DNA from 3 places in the Amycolatopsis minnesotensis genome. Region 2 is predicted to be linked to each of the others. Evidence: riboswitches for the same ligand, from Rfam matches in the RefSeq annotation. Region 2 holds a riboswitch; each other region holds the start of a gene.
The links. Region 2 has a riboswitch for S-adenosylmethionine ahead of ABD256_RS04725 (aminotransferase class V-fold PLP-dependent enzyme). Riboswitches for the same ligand answer to the same signal wherever they lie in the genome.
Positions count from the first base shown of each region.

Region 1 (5,388 bases), on a different contig from region 2:
ACGATGTCGTCGCGGCGTCCGGCGATGGCTTTGCCGACCATTTCCTCCGATTCGCCGCCGCCGTACATGTCCGCGGTGTCGATGACGTTGATCCCGCCCTCGAGCGCGGCATCGACGACGGTGATCGCCTCGTCCTGGGTGGTGCGCCCGATCTTGCCGAAGTTCATCGCGCCGAGCGCGAGGGAGCTGACCTGCACGCCGGTGCGGCCCAAGGTGCGGTAGTGCATGGCGGTGTTCCTCCAGTATGGGGTGGGGCACGGCTTGGTCGCCTGGTCCGGCTCTGGCATCATGAACAACCGGAACAGTGCTCCGCTAACGATACGGAGCACTGTTCCGGTTGGCAAGCTCGACGGTGGGAGGAACGGCGTGGTGAACGACAGCGACGAGGGCGCGGGGCCCGCGGCCAGGTCGAAGCGAGCGGACGCCCGGCGCAACGAGAAGACGCTGCTCGACGCGGCCGCCGCCGTCTTCGTCGCGTCCGGGGTGGAAGCGCCGGTACGCGACATCGCGGCCGAGGCGGGCGTCGGCATGGGCACGATCTACCGCCACTTCCCGACGCGGGCGGATCTCATCATCGCGGTCTACCGGCACCAGGTGGAGGCACTGGCCGAGGCAGGCCCAACCCTGCTGGACACCAGCGAAACCCCGTACGCCGCACTCGGGAAGTGGGTCGACCTCTTCGTCGGCTTCCTGGTCACCAAACACGGGCTCGCCGCCGTGCTGCAGACCGACAACGCCGGTTTCGACACGTTGCACGCCTACTTCCTCGACCGCCTCGTGCCCGTGTGCACCCACCTGCTGGACGCCGCGGTCGCTTCGGGTGAGATCCGATCCGGTTTCGCGGCCTACGAGGTCATGCGCGGCGTGGGAAACCTGTGCATCGGCGCCGAGGGCGATTCCCGCTACGACGCACGGCGGCTGGTCGGACTCCTCATCGCCGGGCTGCGCCGGTGACCGGGAAGCGGTGAAAGTGCTGCGATTTCAGTAGAAAGGTGTCAGCGGCGGCACCACGACGGAACGGTTCACGGGTGCGAGCCTGACGTGGGAGAGTGGTCGTGCCGTGCGGCCGGAGGCGAAGGGGGAGTGGCATGGCGGAGGACCTCAAGATCAGGCTCGGTGCCGGAACGCCCGCCGAAGGGGCGATCGCGGACTTCGGCGCGCACGTCGACCTGCTGGAGCGCGCCGGGATCGACTCGCTCTGGTTGCCGGAGGCGGTGTACTCGCCGCGGGTCGATCCGGTGGTCGGCATGGCGCACGCGCTGGCCAGGACGGAGCACCTCAAGGTGGGCACCGGGGTGATGGTGCTGCCCGGCCGGGATCCGGTGCTGGTCGCCAAGCAGCTTTCGTCGCTCGCCGCGCTGGCCCCGAAGCGGGTACTGCCGGTGTTCGGCCTGAAACCCGCGCGCGAGCGCGAAGTGCGGCTCTTCCCCGTGCCGGAAGGCCGCCGTGCCGCGGTGTTCGACGAGTCGCTGCGCCTGATCAGGTTGCTGCTGGAACAGGACGACGTGACGTTCGATGGGGAGTTCTTCCAGGTGGAGAACGTCAGCCTCGGGGCGGCGCGACCGAAGCGGCTCGACCTGTGGCTCGGCGGGAAGGCACCGGGCGCGCTGCGCCGCGTCGGCAGGCTGGCGGATGGCTGGCTCGCCAGCTTCATCACGCCGGAGCAGGCGCGTGCGGGCCGCGAGGCCATCCAGGAGGCCGCCGCGGATGCCGGGCGCGAAGTCGAGGCGGACCATTTCGGGATCAGCCTCGTGATCGCGCCCGACGGGGTGCCAGCCGAGTTCGCCGCCGCGGTTTCGCGGCAGGCACCGGGGACGGACCCCGCCCGGCTGGTCCCCGGCAGCTGGGACGCCGCGCGACGGCTCGTCGAGGAGTACATCGACGCGGGGCTGAGCAAGTTCGTGCTCTACCCCGGTGGCGCCGAGCCGTACAAGCGGTTCGTCGACCGGTTCGCGGAAGTCATGATGCCGCTGCAGAACTGATGTCCTGGTCAGTCCACTGAGGACTGACCAGGACCCGGCTCGCTCAGCCGGCGAGCGCCGCGCGCACGGCGTCGGCGGAGGGGGCCACCGTCGCGCGCGGGCCGATCTTGCCGTCCAGCGCGTCCAGCGTCTTCAGCCCGTCGCCGGTGATCAGCAGGACGGTCTCCTGGTCGGGGTCGATCTTGCCCGCCTCGATGAGCTTCTTGGCGGTCGCGACGGTCACGCCGCCCGCGGTCTCGGTGAAGATGCCTTCGGTACGGGCCAGCAGCCGGATGCCCTCGACGACCTCTTCGTCGCTGACGTCCTCGATGGCGCCGCCGGTGCGGGTCACGGTGTCCAGCACGTACGGGCCGTCGGCGGGGTTGCCGATCGCGAGCGAGCGCGCGATCGTGTCCGGCTTCACCGGCTGCACCACGTCGTGCCCGGCGCGGAACGCGGCGGACACCGGCGAGCACCCGGTCGCCTGCGCGCCGAAGACCTTGTAGGGGCTGGCTTCGACGAGCCCGAGCTCCCCGAGTTCGCGGAAACCCTTGTCCACCTTGGTCAGCTGCGAGCCGGAGGCGATCGGGACGACGATCTGCTCGGGGATCCGCCAGCCGAGCTGCTCGGCCACTTCGAAGGCGAGCGTCTTGGATCCCTCGGAGTAGTACGGGCGCACGTTCACGTTGACGAACGCCCAGTTCTCGTTCTCCGCGGCCAGTTGCGTGGCGAGCCGGTTCACGTCGTCGTAGTTGCCGTCGACGGCGATCAGCGCGCCGTCGTAGACCGCGGTGGTGAGGATCTTGGCCCGCTCCAGGCTGGACGGGACGAGCACCACCGACTCCCAGCCCGCCCTGGCGGCCGCGGCGCCGACCGCGTTCGCGAGGTTGCCGGTGGACGGGCAGGCGAGCACGTCGAACCCGAACTCGCGGGCGGCGGCCAGCGCGACGGCCACGACGCGGTCCTTGAACGAGTGGGTCGGGTTGCCGGTGTCGTCCTTCACCCAGATCCGCTTGACGCCGAGTGCCTTCGCGAGACGATCGGCGCGGACGAGCCTGGTGCCGCCAGGTTCGGTGTTCGGGATCTCTTCGACGTTCGAGGGCACCGGCAGGAGCTTCTTGTAGCGCCAGATGTTGTTGGGGCCGGCTTCGATGTCCTCGCGGCGCACGCGCCCGAAGTCGTAGGCCACCTCGAGCGGGGAGAAGTCCTCCGCGGACACGAACTCCGGGGCCAGCGGCTGCCGGTGGCCTTCTTCCTTGGACACCAGTTCCACGGCGGGGCCGAGGTCGAAGGTGCGCTTCGTGCCGAGGGTTGCGGTCATCGCGAGGTTCCTTTCCTCATCTGTCCCGCTGACGCGGGCCGGAATTGGCACCGTGATCGTCAGCTACCTCGCGGAATCGAGATGACAGGCTGACGCCGGTTGCCGGGGCTTCATCGGGCCGTTCCCTCTGCCCCTCTGGATGAGCGGTATTCAGTTTTCGGCGCGCCCGATCGGGCGGCTGCCTCGGCTACACCGTACGACATGGCGTTCGCGGCGCGCCATACCGGGCGGCGTGGCCTTCCTCGCCCGCGCGGCGGTCTGGGAGGATCGGGGGGTGACCGATCCCGTTGCCGCCCCCGCGCCGCTCCACCTCGTCCTCGGTGAGGAGGAGCTGTTGATCGAACGCGCGGTGCGCGGTGCGCTCTCGGCGGCCAGGATGGTCGATTCGACCGCAGACCTGACCAGGGTGCGGGTGTCGGAACTCACAGCTCCCTCGCTGCTGGAGATGGTCAGCCCGTCGTTGTTCGCCGAAGGCAGGGTGATCGCGCTCGAATCGGCGCAGGACGTGTCGCAGGAGATCGCGGACGTCATCCTGTCCTACCTCAAGCAGCCAGCAGACGGCGTCACGCTGGTCGTCGTGCACAGCGGCGGCGGGCGGAGCAAGGCGGCCAAGGCGCTGCCGCCCGCGCTCCGCAAGGCGGGCGCGGTGGTCACCGAGTGCGCGAAGATCACGAAGCCCGCCGAGCGCGAGGCGTTCGTGCGCAACGAAGTCCGCCAGGCGGGTGGCAAGATCGACGGCGCGGGCGTGCTCGCGCTGATCGACGCGGTCGGCTCCGATCTCCGCGAACTGGCGTCGGCGTCGGCGCAGCTGGTCGCGGACACCGGTGGCAGGATCGACGAGGAAGCCGTCCGCCGCTACCACCGTGGCCGTGCGGACGTGACCGGTTTCGCGGTGGCGGAGAAGGCGGTCGCGGGCGATCGGTCGGCGGCGCTGGAGTCGGTGCGCTGGGCGATGCAGATCGGCGTGCCGCACGTGCTGGTCGCCGACGCGCTCGCGGACGCGGTGCGCACGATCGCGAAGGTGACCGCCGCGGGCCGGGGCAACCCGAACCAGATGGCGGGTGAGCTGGGCATGCCGCCGTGGAAGATCCGCAAGGCACAGGGCCAGTCGCGGGGCTGGGGCCAGGACGGCCTCGCCGATGCGATGCAGATCGTGGCGAGGCTCAACGCCGAGGTCAAGGGCGCCGCGGCGGACCCGGACTACGCCATCGAACGCGCGGTGCTGGAACTGGCCGCCGCCAAGGACAGGCGCTGAGCCCGGTGCTCTGATCCGGGCGGGAACCTCGCCTACGGCCGCGAGGGCCGCGCGGTGTTCGAGACCCGTTTTTCAACTCTTTCTCGGTGACGTGTGTCCATATTCCGGAGAAGTCCAGGCGTACCGGGACCGAGGTGTTACCGGGGATACCCCATGCGAGTCGGTACCGCTGGTAGTCGGTGAGCTGTGCCCGGACCATTCGCACCGTCCGATTTCTGTACCCGCCTGCACCATGCCGCGCACATTCGCCTGCCACGAGGAGTTGTGTCCTTCCGGGCGCGGTTCTCCGGCCAGGAACCGCTTCAGGGAAGCCTGCTCTTCCGCACCGTGTGGACCGGCTGAGTTTCCAGCCGCCATGCGAGCGCTCGTAGGTGCTTCGCGAAGTGCTCCCTAGTCAACCCGTCGGCGATCGGGACGACGCTTCCTGGGAAGAGCGGTGTTCCACGGTCCGGCACGTGGACGGCCGGGCATGTGCCCTCAGCACAGTCCCCGGAAACTGGCGGAGGGTGATCGATCTTGTTGCTCGTGATGACTTGAGTGCCACATCTGACGCGTCAACCGAGAGCGCTAGGCACGGTCCCGAAGCGGCTCCGAGCCGGCCAACGGGGATACCCCGAACGCAGCGAAGCCCCGGCCTGGTGGCCGGGGCTTCGTCGACGAGCGGGTGCTCAGAGCTCGTTGGCGCGCTTCGCGATCGCCGACTTCTTGTTGGCGGCCTGGTTCGGGTGCAGGACACCCTTGCTGGCGGCCTTGTCGAGCTTCCGCCCGGCTTCGCGCTGCAGCTCGAGGGCCTTGTCCTTGTCACCGGCCGCGGCGGCCTCGCGGAACTTGCGGATCGCGGTCTTCACCGA
Region 1 covers NZ_BAAANN010000006.1:78,816-84,203, forward strand. The annotation lists gene ABD256_RS09305 (aldo/keto reductase) at 1-227, opposite strand, end outside; gene ABD256_RS09310 (TetR/AcrR family transcriptional regulator) at 370-954, shown strand; gene ABD256_RS09315 (TIGR03854 family LLM class F420-dependent oxidoreductase) at 1,089-1,982, shown strand; gene thrC (threonine synthase) at 2,026-3,282, opposite strand; SAM riboswitch class I at 3,296-3,428, opposite strand; gene holA (DNA polymerase III subunit delta) at 3,557-4,537, shown strand; gene rpsT (30S ribosomal protein S20) at 5,206-5,388, opposite strand, start outside.
Region 1: another riboswitch for S-adenosylmethionine. It lies ahead of thrC (threonine synthase); the one in region 2 lies ahead of ABD256_RS04725 (aminotransferase class V-fold PLP-dependent enzyme).

Region 2 (5,388 bases):
AGATCCGCAGGCCCGCCGCGACGAGGCCGCCCACGACGGTCGGGCCGGTCCATCCTGGACTCGGGTGCACGGCGACCCCGACGGGTTTCGAGACCACCACGATGTCGTCGTCATCGTGCACGATCCGCATGCCCTCGACCGGTTCGGCGACGACTTCGACCCTGTTCTCCGGCTCGGGCATGGTCACTTCGAGCAGCCCACCCGCGGTGAGCCGGTCGGACTTGCCGACCGGGCGGCCGTCGAGCAGCACTTCCCCGGTCTCGGCCAGTTCGGCGACCACGGTCCTGGACAACCCCAGCATCTTGGCCAGCCCGGCGTCGACGCGCATGCCGTCGAGTCCGTCCGGTACCGGGAGCATCCGCGCGCTCACGCCTTCGCCGCCTTCCCGCTCCGCGACGACGAGCCGTCGTAATCCTTGCCCAGCACCGAAAGCACCACGATGAGCGCCGCGCCGACGCAGATGCACGAGTCGGCGACGTTGAAGACCGGCCACGCCTCGCCGTTGGGCGAGAAGAGCGAGATGAAGTCGATGACGTGGCCCCGCAACAGTCCCGGCGCGCGGAAGATCCGGTCGGTGAGATTGCCGAGCGCGCCTGCGAGGACCAGGCCGAGCCCGACCGCCCAGCCGGCGGACCGCAGCCGCCGCGAGAGCCAGATGATCGCGCCGGCGACCACCACGGCCCCGATCGCGAGGATCCAGGTCATCCCGGTGGCCAGCGAGAACGCGGCACCGGGGTTGCGCACGATCTGGAAGTACACCAGCCCGCCCAGCGCCCGTACCGGCTCCCTGCCCTCCCACTCCGACAGCGCGAGCACCTTGGTCAGCACGTCGGCGGCGAGCGCCACGACGGCGACCCCGGCCACCAGCGCGACGCGCCGCTTCGGCTGGACGGCGGGGGTGTCCGGCCCGGCGTCGGCCGTGTCCGGAGTGGAGGTCTGTTCGGTGCTCACCCGGTCCATTGTCCACGCACGTGCCCGCGCCGGTTCAGTCGCCACCAGTGACGGGCCCGCGCGGGCGGCCCCCGGCGACCAGCGCCACCATCGCGGCCGCCAGCAGCGCGGCGCCGGTCAGTCGCGCAGGAACGACGGCAGGGCGCGCGGATCCGGCGTCGGCGCCCAGCGGCCGTCGACGACCGCGTAGGACCAGCGCGCACCCCTCGCCACGATCTGGCGCAGTGCGAGCAGAAGCCGGTCGACGTGCTCCTCGGTGGTGCCGAGACCGATGCTCACCCGCACCGCCTGCTTGGCTTCGACGCCGGTGCGCCCGATGAGCCTGCGCGTGGCGATGTGAGCGCAGAAAGCGCCGTCCCGCACGCCGATGCCGTACTCCGCGGAGAGCACCGCGGCGAGCCGGCCGGGTTCGAACCCGTCGAGCACGAAGCTCACCGTGCCGACCCGGTCGCCCGCATCCTCGAACAACTTCAGCTCCGCCAAGCCGGGCACCGACTCGAACCCGCGCCGCAGCTTCTCCAGCAGCGCGTGCTCGTGCGCTTCGAGTGCGGCGCGGTTCGCGGCGAGCTGTTCGCACGCGACGCCGAGCGCGTACACGCCGACAGTGTTGGGCGAACCGGCCTCGTGCCGCTCCGGGCCGTGGTTCCACACCACGGAGACGTCGCCGGCGTCCGCGCTGGACACCACCTTGCTGGCACCGCCGCCCGCGAGGTACGGCTGCGCTGCCCGCAGCCAGTCCGCGCGCCCGACGAGCACACCCGCCCCGAACGGCGCGTAGAGCTTGTGCCCGGAGAAGGCCACGTAGTCCACATCGGACTCGCGGAGGGAAACCCCGCGGTGCGGGGAAAGCTGGGCCGCGTCGAGCGCGATCCGGGCACCGCGGCGACGTGCCACGGCGGCGATCTCGGCGACCGGCAGCACCTCGCCGGTCACGTTCGACGCACCGGTGAGCACGACCAGCCTCGGCCCCTCCGCGCACGCGGCTAGCGCACTGTCCACAGCGGACACCGCGGCGAGCCTGGTGCCGGGCAACGGGATCCGGTGCACGTTCGGGCCGCGCCACGGCAGGAGCGCCGCGTGGTGCTCGGTGTCGAACACGACCACCGAGGTGTTCTTCGGGACCGCGCGGGCGAGCAGGTTGAACGAATCGGTGGTGTTCCTGGTGAAGATCACCGTGTCACCGGCGCGCGCGTCGACGAACCGGCGGATGGTGTCCCGCGTGCGCTCGTACAGCTTCGTCGAAACCTGCGAAGCGAACCCGGCGCCGCGGTGCACGCTGGCATACCAGGGAAGGAACTCGTCGACGGCGTCGCGGACGGCGTCGAGACACGGCGCGCTCGCCGCGTGGTCGAGGTTCGCGTAGCCGATGTCGTCACCGCTGACCAGCGGGACCCGCAGCCGCGCACCGGCGACGGCGGGAAGTTCGGGCAGCGCGGCGGTTTCGGCGGAAACGGCGGTTCGGTCGAGTGCGAGAGTCATCGGGGGCCTCCTCGGGTCAGGGACCCGCTGGAGGGCCCGCGCTTGCCCGTCGCACTTCGCGACGAGCCAGGTCCTCACCCGGGGCACCCCACCGCGGTTGGAGGGTTGCCGGCCAGCAAGCCGGGGCTTCGCGCTGGCACTCGTGACCTGCCGGAGACGATAGCGGAACCGGCCGGGCCCGCGCGAGCGATCTTCGGAGGTTTGAGATCGCGCTCACACCGACCCGGCCGGGCCCGCCGCTGGATCAGCCGTCGTAGCGGAAGTAACCGGGCAGCTTCACGACCTCTTTGGTCTTCGCGTTGGTCGCGGTGCCCTTGTACTGCTCCGCCTCGGCGTTGAAGAGCCAGCCACCGAAGGTGTGGCCGTCCACCGCGACGCCGACATCGTTGGCCACCTCGGTGGAAAGGCGGTCGTAGGAGACGTTGTCCCAGTTACCGCCCGGGATCGAGTCCACCGCGTTCGACAGCACCGAAGCGGCGTTGAGCGTCCACAGCGTGAAGTGCACATGCGCGCCGGTGGTGTGGCCGCCGCACGGCAGCGCGTTGCCGATCGAGCCGAGCACGGCGCCCGGCTCCACCTCCTGGCCGTCGGCGACCTTGATGCCTTCCATGTGGTAGTAGCCGGTGCGCCAGCCGTTCTCGTGGTCGATCGTCACCCAGTCGCCGCCGGAGCAGTGCTGGAGGCGCACGGTGCCGCCGAGCGGGGCGCGGACGGTCGAGTCGTCGGGGTTGAAGTCGATCGCGTTCTTGACACCACTGCCGCCGTCGTCCGAGTGGATGCCGGCGGATCCGGTCTTCTGCCCGGCCGCGAAGGGCAGGCCGAACACCGGGAAGCCGTCGTCGGCGCTGGCCGTGCTGATCGCGGTCGGCGAGACGAGCAGGACACCGGCCAGCACGGCGGCACCGGCGTACCCAAGACGAGACGAGGTTTTCGTCACTCTCTGTTCTCCCTCAAGGCCCGGACTTCACCCCAGAGAGGTCCGTGAAGTCATCGGAGTCAGCAAAAGTCGGCGAACATTAACCCGAACAGGCCAACAAGGGAATACAGAAGGGTGAAATTGTCTACCGCTCCGGGGACTTCTGGCTTATTTGCCGGATTCCCCGCGCCAGCGGGCCAGCCTGCCCGCCCTGTCGACGGCCCTGATCCGCCGTTCCGCCGCTTCGCGCGCCTTTTCCGTCGTCACCACGAGCAACTGATCGCGCTCCTGCAACCGGCTCGTGCCCTGCGGCGTGAACCCGGCGCCGTCCCGGACCACCAGGCTCACCGTGGCCCCGGCCGGGAGCCTCAGCTCCGACAGGTACACGCCGTGCATCCGCGATCCCGGCTGGATCCGCACCTGCAACAGCTCGGCGCCCAGCTCGTCCAGCGGCGCGGCATCGACCTCCAGCTCGGTCGGGCCGCCCTTCTCGCTCAGGCCCAGCAGCCTCGCCAGCGGCGCGAGCGTGGTGCCCTGCAGCACGGTCAGCACGATGACGAGCACGAACACGGCGTCCACCAGCCGTTGCGCGCCGGGCACCCCCTCGGCCATCGGGATCAGCGCGAGCACGATCGGCACCGCGCCCCGCAGGCCCGCCCAGGACAGGAAGACCTGGTCGCGCCACGGGACCCGGAACGGCAGCGCCGAGCAGAGCACCGACAGCGGTCTCGCGAGCAGGAGCAGCACTCCCCCGGCGACGAGGCCGGGCACGAGCGCCGCCAGCAGCCGTTCCGGCGACGAGTACAGCCCCAGCAGCACGAACAGGCCGATCTGCGCGAGCCAGCCGAGCCCCTCGGCGAAGGAGAGCGTGTCCGAGCGGTGCGGCAGCCGCGAGTTGCCCAGCACCACCCCGGCGACGTAGGTCGCCAGCAGTCCCGACGCGTGCGCGAACTGTCCCGAGGAGTAGGCGAGGACGCACACCGCGACCGTGGCGAGCGGGTACAGGCCGGTGGCGGGCAGCGCGGCCTTGCGCAGCGCGAACGCGCCGAGCCAGCCGAATCCGAGCCCGATCGCGAGGCCGACGCCCAGCTCGTAGACCACCAGCAGCGGCAGCGTCCAGTCCACTGTGGTCCCCTCGGCGAGCACCACCACCGCGATGTAGACCGGGGCGTCGTTCATCCCGGACTCGAGTTCGAGCGCGCCGACGAGCCGTTTGCCGATGCCCGCGGTGCGCAGCACCGAGAACACCGCGGCCGCGTCCGTCGAAGCGAGCACGGAACCCCACAGCAGCGCCATCCGCCAGTCCAGCCCCAGCAGCCAGTGCAGTGCCGCGCCGGTGACCGCGACACTCACCACCACGGCCACTGTGGACAGTGCGATCCCGATGCCCAGCGCGGGTTTCACCGCCGTCCACCGGGTCGTCAGGCCGCCCTCGGTGAGGATCATCACGAGCGCGGCGAGCCCGAGCGACTGCGTCAGCGTCGGGTCGTCGAACCGGACGCCGAACCCGGCTTCCCCGATCAGGACGCCGATTCCCAGGTAGAGCAGCAGTGACGGCAGGCCGAGCCGGATCGACACCCTGACCGCGATCACCGAAGCGAGCAGCACCGCCGCGCCGGTGCCGAGAATGACCGGAAGCTGGTCCATCCCGCCTCCTTCCGCCGCACCCGTGGGTCTCCACAATAGATGTGCGGCGACATGCTCCTCACCGGCGCACCCGGAAAACGGCGAAAACTGTTGGGAGAGAACAAAAGTACGGATGCTTCCAGTTACCGTGCCGCAGCGGGCGCCCTGATGGGGCGGTGACGAGAGGTGACGTCGAGTCGATCCTGGCGCGGCCGGTGGCGGATGAGCGGGCCCAAGAAGGGGTGGATTCCTTGCGCGTAGCCCCCGAAGACCCCTTCAGGGAATCCGACACCGCATACTCGGCCCTCACCGCGCGCGGCATCGCGATGCCCACGCCCTGAAGAGAGCCTTCACTGCGTCAGATTCCCTCAATGCTCCCTTCGGGGCGCCTGCGGACTGCCCTCGCCTTCACGTCG
Region 2 covers NZ_BAAANN010000003.1:155,879-161,266, reverse strand. The annotation lists gene ABD256_RS04735 (RluA family pseudouridine synthase) at 1-370, opposite strand, end outside; gene lspA (signal peptidase II) at 367-960, opposite strand; gene ABD256_RS04725 (aminotransferase class V-fold PLP-dependent enzyme) at 1,069-2,430, opposite strand; SAM riboswitch class IV at 2,464-2,578, opposite strand; gene ABD256_RS04720 (M23 family metallopeptidase) at 2,675-3,367, opposite strand; gene ABD256_RS04715 (potassium/proton antiporter) at 3,515-4,993, opposite strand.

Region 3 (5,388 bases), on a different contig from region 2:
GCCGGGAGTTTTCGCCCGGCCGCCACGAGGGATGGCGCTGACTGCGGGAGTCGGGAACAGGGCGCGCGCCTGCGCGCCGCACGTGAAGGTGCCGGACAGATCGTCCCGGACCTGATGTGAAAGGGATCGACCCTGTGACTGGTATCCGTAGGCGGGCTGAAGCGCGTCGCGACGCCATGGAAGACACCTTCGCTGGTGGTGGCGTAGGCACGCTGGAGCGGCCCGACGAGGACTCCGTCTTCTCCGACGACCTGCACGTGACCCGGCAGGACGTCTTCGCCGCGCTCGGCCCCGACGCCGGCGACATGATGGCCGAGGCCGATGTCGACGTCGACGAGCTGATCCGGCTGATCAACGCCGAGACCACGCTGCTGCCGCCGATCGTCATCCCGGACGAGGTGTCCGCCGACCGCGTCGGCCAGGAAGTCGGCCAGGAAGCGGCGCTGGAGCTGGACGAGCCCGCCGAAGACCCGCTCGTCTCGGCGACCAGGACCTGGAAGAAGCGCTTCCTCAAGGGCGCCGTGCTCGCCATGCTCATCACCATCACCGGTGGCGGCGCCGCCGCGCTGGCGATGAACAAGAGCGTCACGGTCGACGTCGACGGCGCGCAGCAGACCGTGCACAGCTTCGGCGACACCGTCGGCGAAGTCCTGAAGGACGCGGGCCTGTCGGTCGGCGCGCACGACTCGCTCTCCCCGTCCCCGCAGGCGGCGGTCGGCGACGGCGGCGTCATCCGCCTCGAGCGCGGCCGCAAGCTGACCCTCGTGGTCGACGGCGCGCCCAAGGAATCCTGGGTCCGTGCGAACAGCCTCGGCGAGGCGCTCGGCCAGCTCGGCATGAGCAACCTCACCAAGCCCGGCACCTGGTTCTCCATGGGCCAGGACGCCTCGCTGCCGCTCGACGGCGCGACGGTCGAGGTGAAGACCCTCAAGAACATCACCCTCTTCGACGGCGACAGCGCGCCGAAGAAGCTCACCACGACGGCGGTCACCACCAAGGAGTTCCTCGGTGAGCTGAAGCTGTCGCTCGGCCCGGAGGACGCCGCGGAAGGCGGCCTCGGGTTCAAGCTGATCGACGGCGCCGAGGTGCACCTCAGCCGCACCGGCGTCTCGGTGGTCAACGCCGAGGAGACCATCGACCCGCCCGTGCAGAAGGTCGATGACCCGACGCTGGAAAAGGGCAAGACGACCGTCCAGGACCCCGGCACGCCGGGCAAGAAGATCGTCACCTACCGGGTCACCAAGAAGAACGGCGCGGAGACCGGCCGCGAAGAGATGTCCACCAAGGTGGTCACCGAGGCCAAGCCGAAGATCATCAAGGTCGGCACCAAGGCCGCGCCGGAGCCCGAGATCAGCGACGGCGACAAGTGGGACCGCATCGCCATGTGCGAGTCGCACGGCAACTGGGCCATCAACACCGGCAACAGCTACTACGGCGGCCTGCAGTTCGACGCGGGCACCTGGCGGGCCTACGGCGGCACCCAGTACGCCCCGCTGCCGCACCAGGCCAGCAAGGCTCAGCAGATCGCGGTCGCCACGAAGGTCCGCGACGCGCGCGGCGGCTACGGCGCCTGGCCGAACTGCGGCGTCAAGTAGTTCTCTGCTTCAACCGGGGGCGGCCGATATGGCCGCCCCCGGTTTTTTATAGGCTGGCGTTTGTGACTCACCTGCTCGGGCCTGCCGAGATCCGGCGGCTGGCTGCCGAGCTGGACGTGCGGCCGACGAAGAAGCTCGGGCAGAACTTCGTGCACGACCCGAACACCGTGCGCCGGATCGTCGAACTCGCCGGGGTCGGCGCGGACGACGTGGTGCTGGAAGTGGGGCCTGGGCTCGGCTCGCTCACCCTCGGGCTGCTGGACTCCGGTGCCCGCGTGGTCGCCGTCGAAATCGACCCGGTGCTGGCCGGACGGCTTCCAGCGACGGTTTCCGAGCACGCCGCCGAATCCGTCGACCGCTTCAGCGTGCTCACCGCCGACGCCCTGCGCGTGCGCGCCGCCGACCTGCCGCACGAGCCGACCGCGCTCGTGGCGAACCTGCCGTACAACGTCGCCGTGCCCGTGGTGCTGAACCTGCTCGCGGAACTGCCGTCGTTGCGGCGCGGGCTGGTGATGGTGCAGACCGAGGTCGCCGACCGGATGGCGGCGGGCCCCGGCAGCCGCACCTACGGCGTGCCGAGCGTGAAGCTGGCCTTCTACGGCAGCGCGCGGAAGGTCGCGCCGGTGCCGCGCGCGGTGTTCTGGCCGGTGCCCAACGTGGATTCCGCGCTGGTCGCCTTCGAGCGCTCCGGCGCCGAACCATCCACTGTGGACCGTGGCCGATTGTTCGCGGTGATCGACGCGGCGTTCGCGCAGCGCCGGAAGACCCTGCGCGCCGCGCTCGCGTCGTGGGCGGGCTCCGCCGACCGCGCCGGTGAAATCCTGGCCGCGGCGGGCGTCGACCCGCGTACTCGCGGTGAACAGCTCACCGTCGACGACTTCGCCCGGATCGCCGCCGCCCGCTGATCGCCCGGGCCGCACGCCCCGAAGGCCACCTTCGGAGACTTGCGCGCCCCGGCCGCCAACAAGCGCCCGCCGAGCCCCGCGTAGTCAAGAGCCACCTTCGGGGACGTCCTGGCTACCCCCTGCGCTGGACAAACCCGCCGGTAGCGACCGTCCGTGTGATCTGGGCTAAGAAACTTGCCTCGGACCCACCTGATCGGGTCTACTCATAGGGCCATCCCGAGCGACTGAGAGACCTGGCTCGCCGAAGTCGCAGCAACCACCCCCGCGGGGCAGGTGCTACAGCCAGGACCGATGGAGGAACCAGCTGTGTACCGCTCGCGAATGCTCACCCGGCGCCGCGTAGTCGATGAAGGCCGCCGCACGGTCAGTGCATGTCAAAGCTCCCTGTGACACCCGCCTGACGCGTCTGGAATTTCGCCTCTTTCCCTAGAACCGTGCCGTCCGAAGTGGACGGTCATGCGGTGCCGGTTTGCGCGCCCTCGACAGGGCGCCGCGCCACGCCATGGAGCACTCGTGATCACTGTAGAAAACGTCAGCAAGTCCTTTCCCGGCACCACCGCCAGCGGGTCGCCCGTACTGGCGCTGCGCGACGTCAACGTCGAGATCAGCGCGGGCGCGCTGTACGGCGTCGTCGGGGCGGCCGGGTCCGGCAAGTCGACCCTCGCCAGGTGCATCGCGCTGCAGGAGCGGCCCGACCGCGGCGTCGTCCGCCTCGACGGCCTCAACACCGCTTCCCTCGACGGCAAGCGGCTGCGCGAGGTCCGCCGCCAGGTCGGCGTGGTCGGCGCACGCCAGGAACTGCACGCCGAGCGGACCGTCGCCGGCAACGTCGCGGCACCGCTCGAACTGCTCGGCCTCGACGGGCCGCAGCGCAAGAGCAGGGTCGGCAAGCTGCTCGACCTCGTCGGCCTCACCCAGCGCGCCGCGCAGCGCCCCAGCGAGCTGACCGTCGGCCAGCAGCGCCGGGTCGCGGTGGCGCGCGCGCTCGCCGCGAGCCCGGCGGTGCTGCTCGCCGACGACCCGACCGCGGGGGTCGCGCCGGAGGAGACCGGCGCCGTGCTGACCGTGCTGGACCGTGCGCGCGCCGAACTCGGCGCGACCGTGCTGGTCACCACGCAGGAGGCGTCGGTCGTGCGCCGCGTGTGCGACGAGATCGGCGTGCTGGAGGACGGCAGCATCACCGAAAGCGGGTCCGTGCTCGACCTGCTGGCGGACCCGTCGAGCCGCACCGCGCGCTCGCTGCTGCCCGCGATCGAGACCACGCCGGCGCAGGTGGCGAAGTACGACCGCTCGGTCGACATCGTGCTGGTCGGCTTCGCCGCCGTCGGCGCGCTGCTGCCGGAGGCCTCGGCCAGGTTCGGCGTCGAGCTCGCCACCATCGGCGGCGGCCTCACCAGGGTCGGGGACACGCCGGTCGCGCGGTTCCGGCTCGGCCTGCGCGGCGAGCAGGCGGACGCCGCGATGGCGTGGATCAGCGAGCGCGGCGGTCACGTCACGCACACCGCGCGCGGTCCGCAGGGCGTCGCGGCCTGAGGGTGATTCGGGACCGTTACCACCCGCTCCCGTGGTGGTAGCGGTCCTCACCCTGTGGTGCCAAGTACGCTGGGACCGTGCTCGCCGTTGTTCCCCCACCAGTCACCGTCAGGGTGCCGTCGAAGATCAACCTGCATCTTTCGGTCGGTGATCTGCGCAAGGACGGCTTCCACGAGCTGATCACGGTTTTCCACGCGCTTTCCCTCACCGACGAGGTGACGGTGGCGGCGGCGGAGGACCCCGGCATCGAGGTCTACGGCGAGGGCGAGGGCTCCGTCCCGACGGGTGCGAACAACCTCGCCTGGCGCGCCGTGCAGGCGCTCGCCGGGTACGTGGGCAAGGACGGCGGCGAGCCGAAGGTGCGGGTCGTGCTCCGCAAGGGAATCCCGGTCGCGGGCGGCATGGCCGGCGGCAGCGCCGACGCGGCCGCGACCCTCGTCGGCCTCGCGTCGCTGTGGAAGCTCGACATCGGCCGTGACGATCTCGCCGAAATCGCCGCGAAACTCGGCAGCGACGTGCCGTTCGCGCTCTACGGCGGCACCGCGCTCGGCACCGGGCGCGGCGAGCGGCTGGTGCCGGTGCTGTCCCGCCACACCTTCCACTGGGTGCTCGCCTTCGACCAGCGCGGCCTGTCCACGCCGCGGGTCTTCGGCGAGCTCGACCGCCTGCGCGCGGACGGCGACCCGCCGCGCGTCGGCTCGCACGCGCCGGTCGTGGAGGCGCTGGCCTCCGGCGACCCCCGGCAGCTCGCCCTGTTGCTCGGCAACGATCTCCAGGCCGCCGCCGTCTCGTTGCGCCCGGGGCTGCGCCGTACGCTGCGCGCCGGGGTCAACGCGGGCGCGCTGGCAGGCACGATCTCCGGTTCCGGCCCGACGTGCGCGTTCCTGTGCGCCGACGCGCAGTCCGCGCTCGAGGTGGCCGCGGAACTGGCGGGCGCGGGCGTGTGCCGCACCGTGCGGGTCGCGCACGGGCCGGTGCCCGGCGCCAGGCTCGTCGGCGGGGACGACCTGCCGCGGTCGACGCCGCCGCAAGTACACGCGTGAAAGGCGTCGCAGTTCGATGGTGAACCTGATCAATCTCGAAGCCGTGAGCAAGTCCTACGGGGTGCGGCCGCTGCTGGACGCCGTCTCGCTCGGGGTCGGTGAGGGCGAGCGGATCGGCGTCGTCGGCCTCAACGGGGGCGGGAAGACGACGCTGCTGGAAGTGCTCTCCGGGATCGAGCCACCGGATTCCGGCCGGGTGAGCCGGATCAACGGCCTGCGGATCGCGGTGGTGACGCAGCGGACCGAGCTCAAGGGCGAGACGGTGCGCGAAGCCGCACTGTCCGCGTACGGCGCCGAGCACGAGTGGGCCGC
Region 3 covers NZ_BAAANN010000050.1:11,145-16,532, forward strand. The annotation lists gene ABD256_RS39210 (resuscitation-promoting factor) at 177-1,595, shown strand; gene rsmA (16S rRNA (adenine(1518)-N(6)/adenine(1519)-N(6))-dimethyltransferase RsmA) at 1,658-2,500, shown strand; SAM riboswitch class I at 2,709-2,798, shown strand; gene ABD256_RS39220 (methionine ABC transporter ATP-binding protein) at 3,014-4,033, shown strand; gene ABD256_RS39225 (4-(cytidine 5'-diphospho)-2-C-methyl-D-erythritol kinase) at 4,111-5,076, shown strand; gene ABD256_RS39230 (ATP-binding cassette domain-containing protein) at 5,093-5,388, shown strand, end outside.
Region 3: another riboswitch for S-adenosylmethionine. It lies ahead of ABD256_RS39220 (methionine ABC transporter ATP-binding protein); the one in region 2 lies ahead of ABD256_RS04725 (aminotransferase class V-fold PLP-dependent enzyme).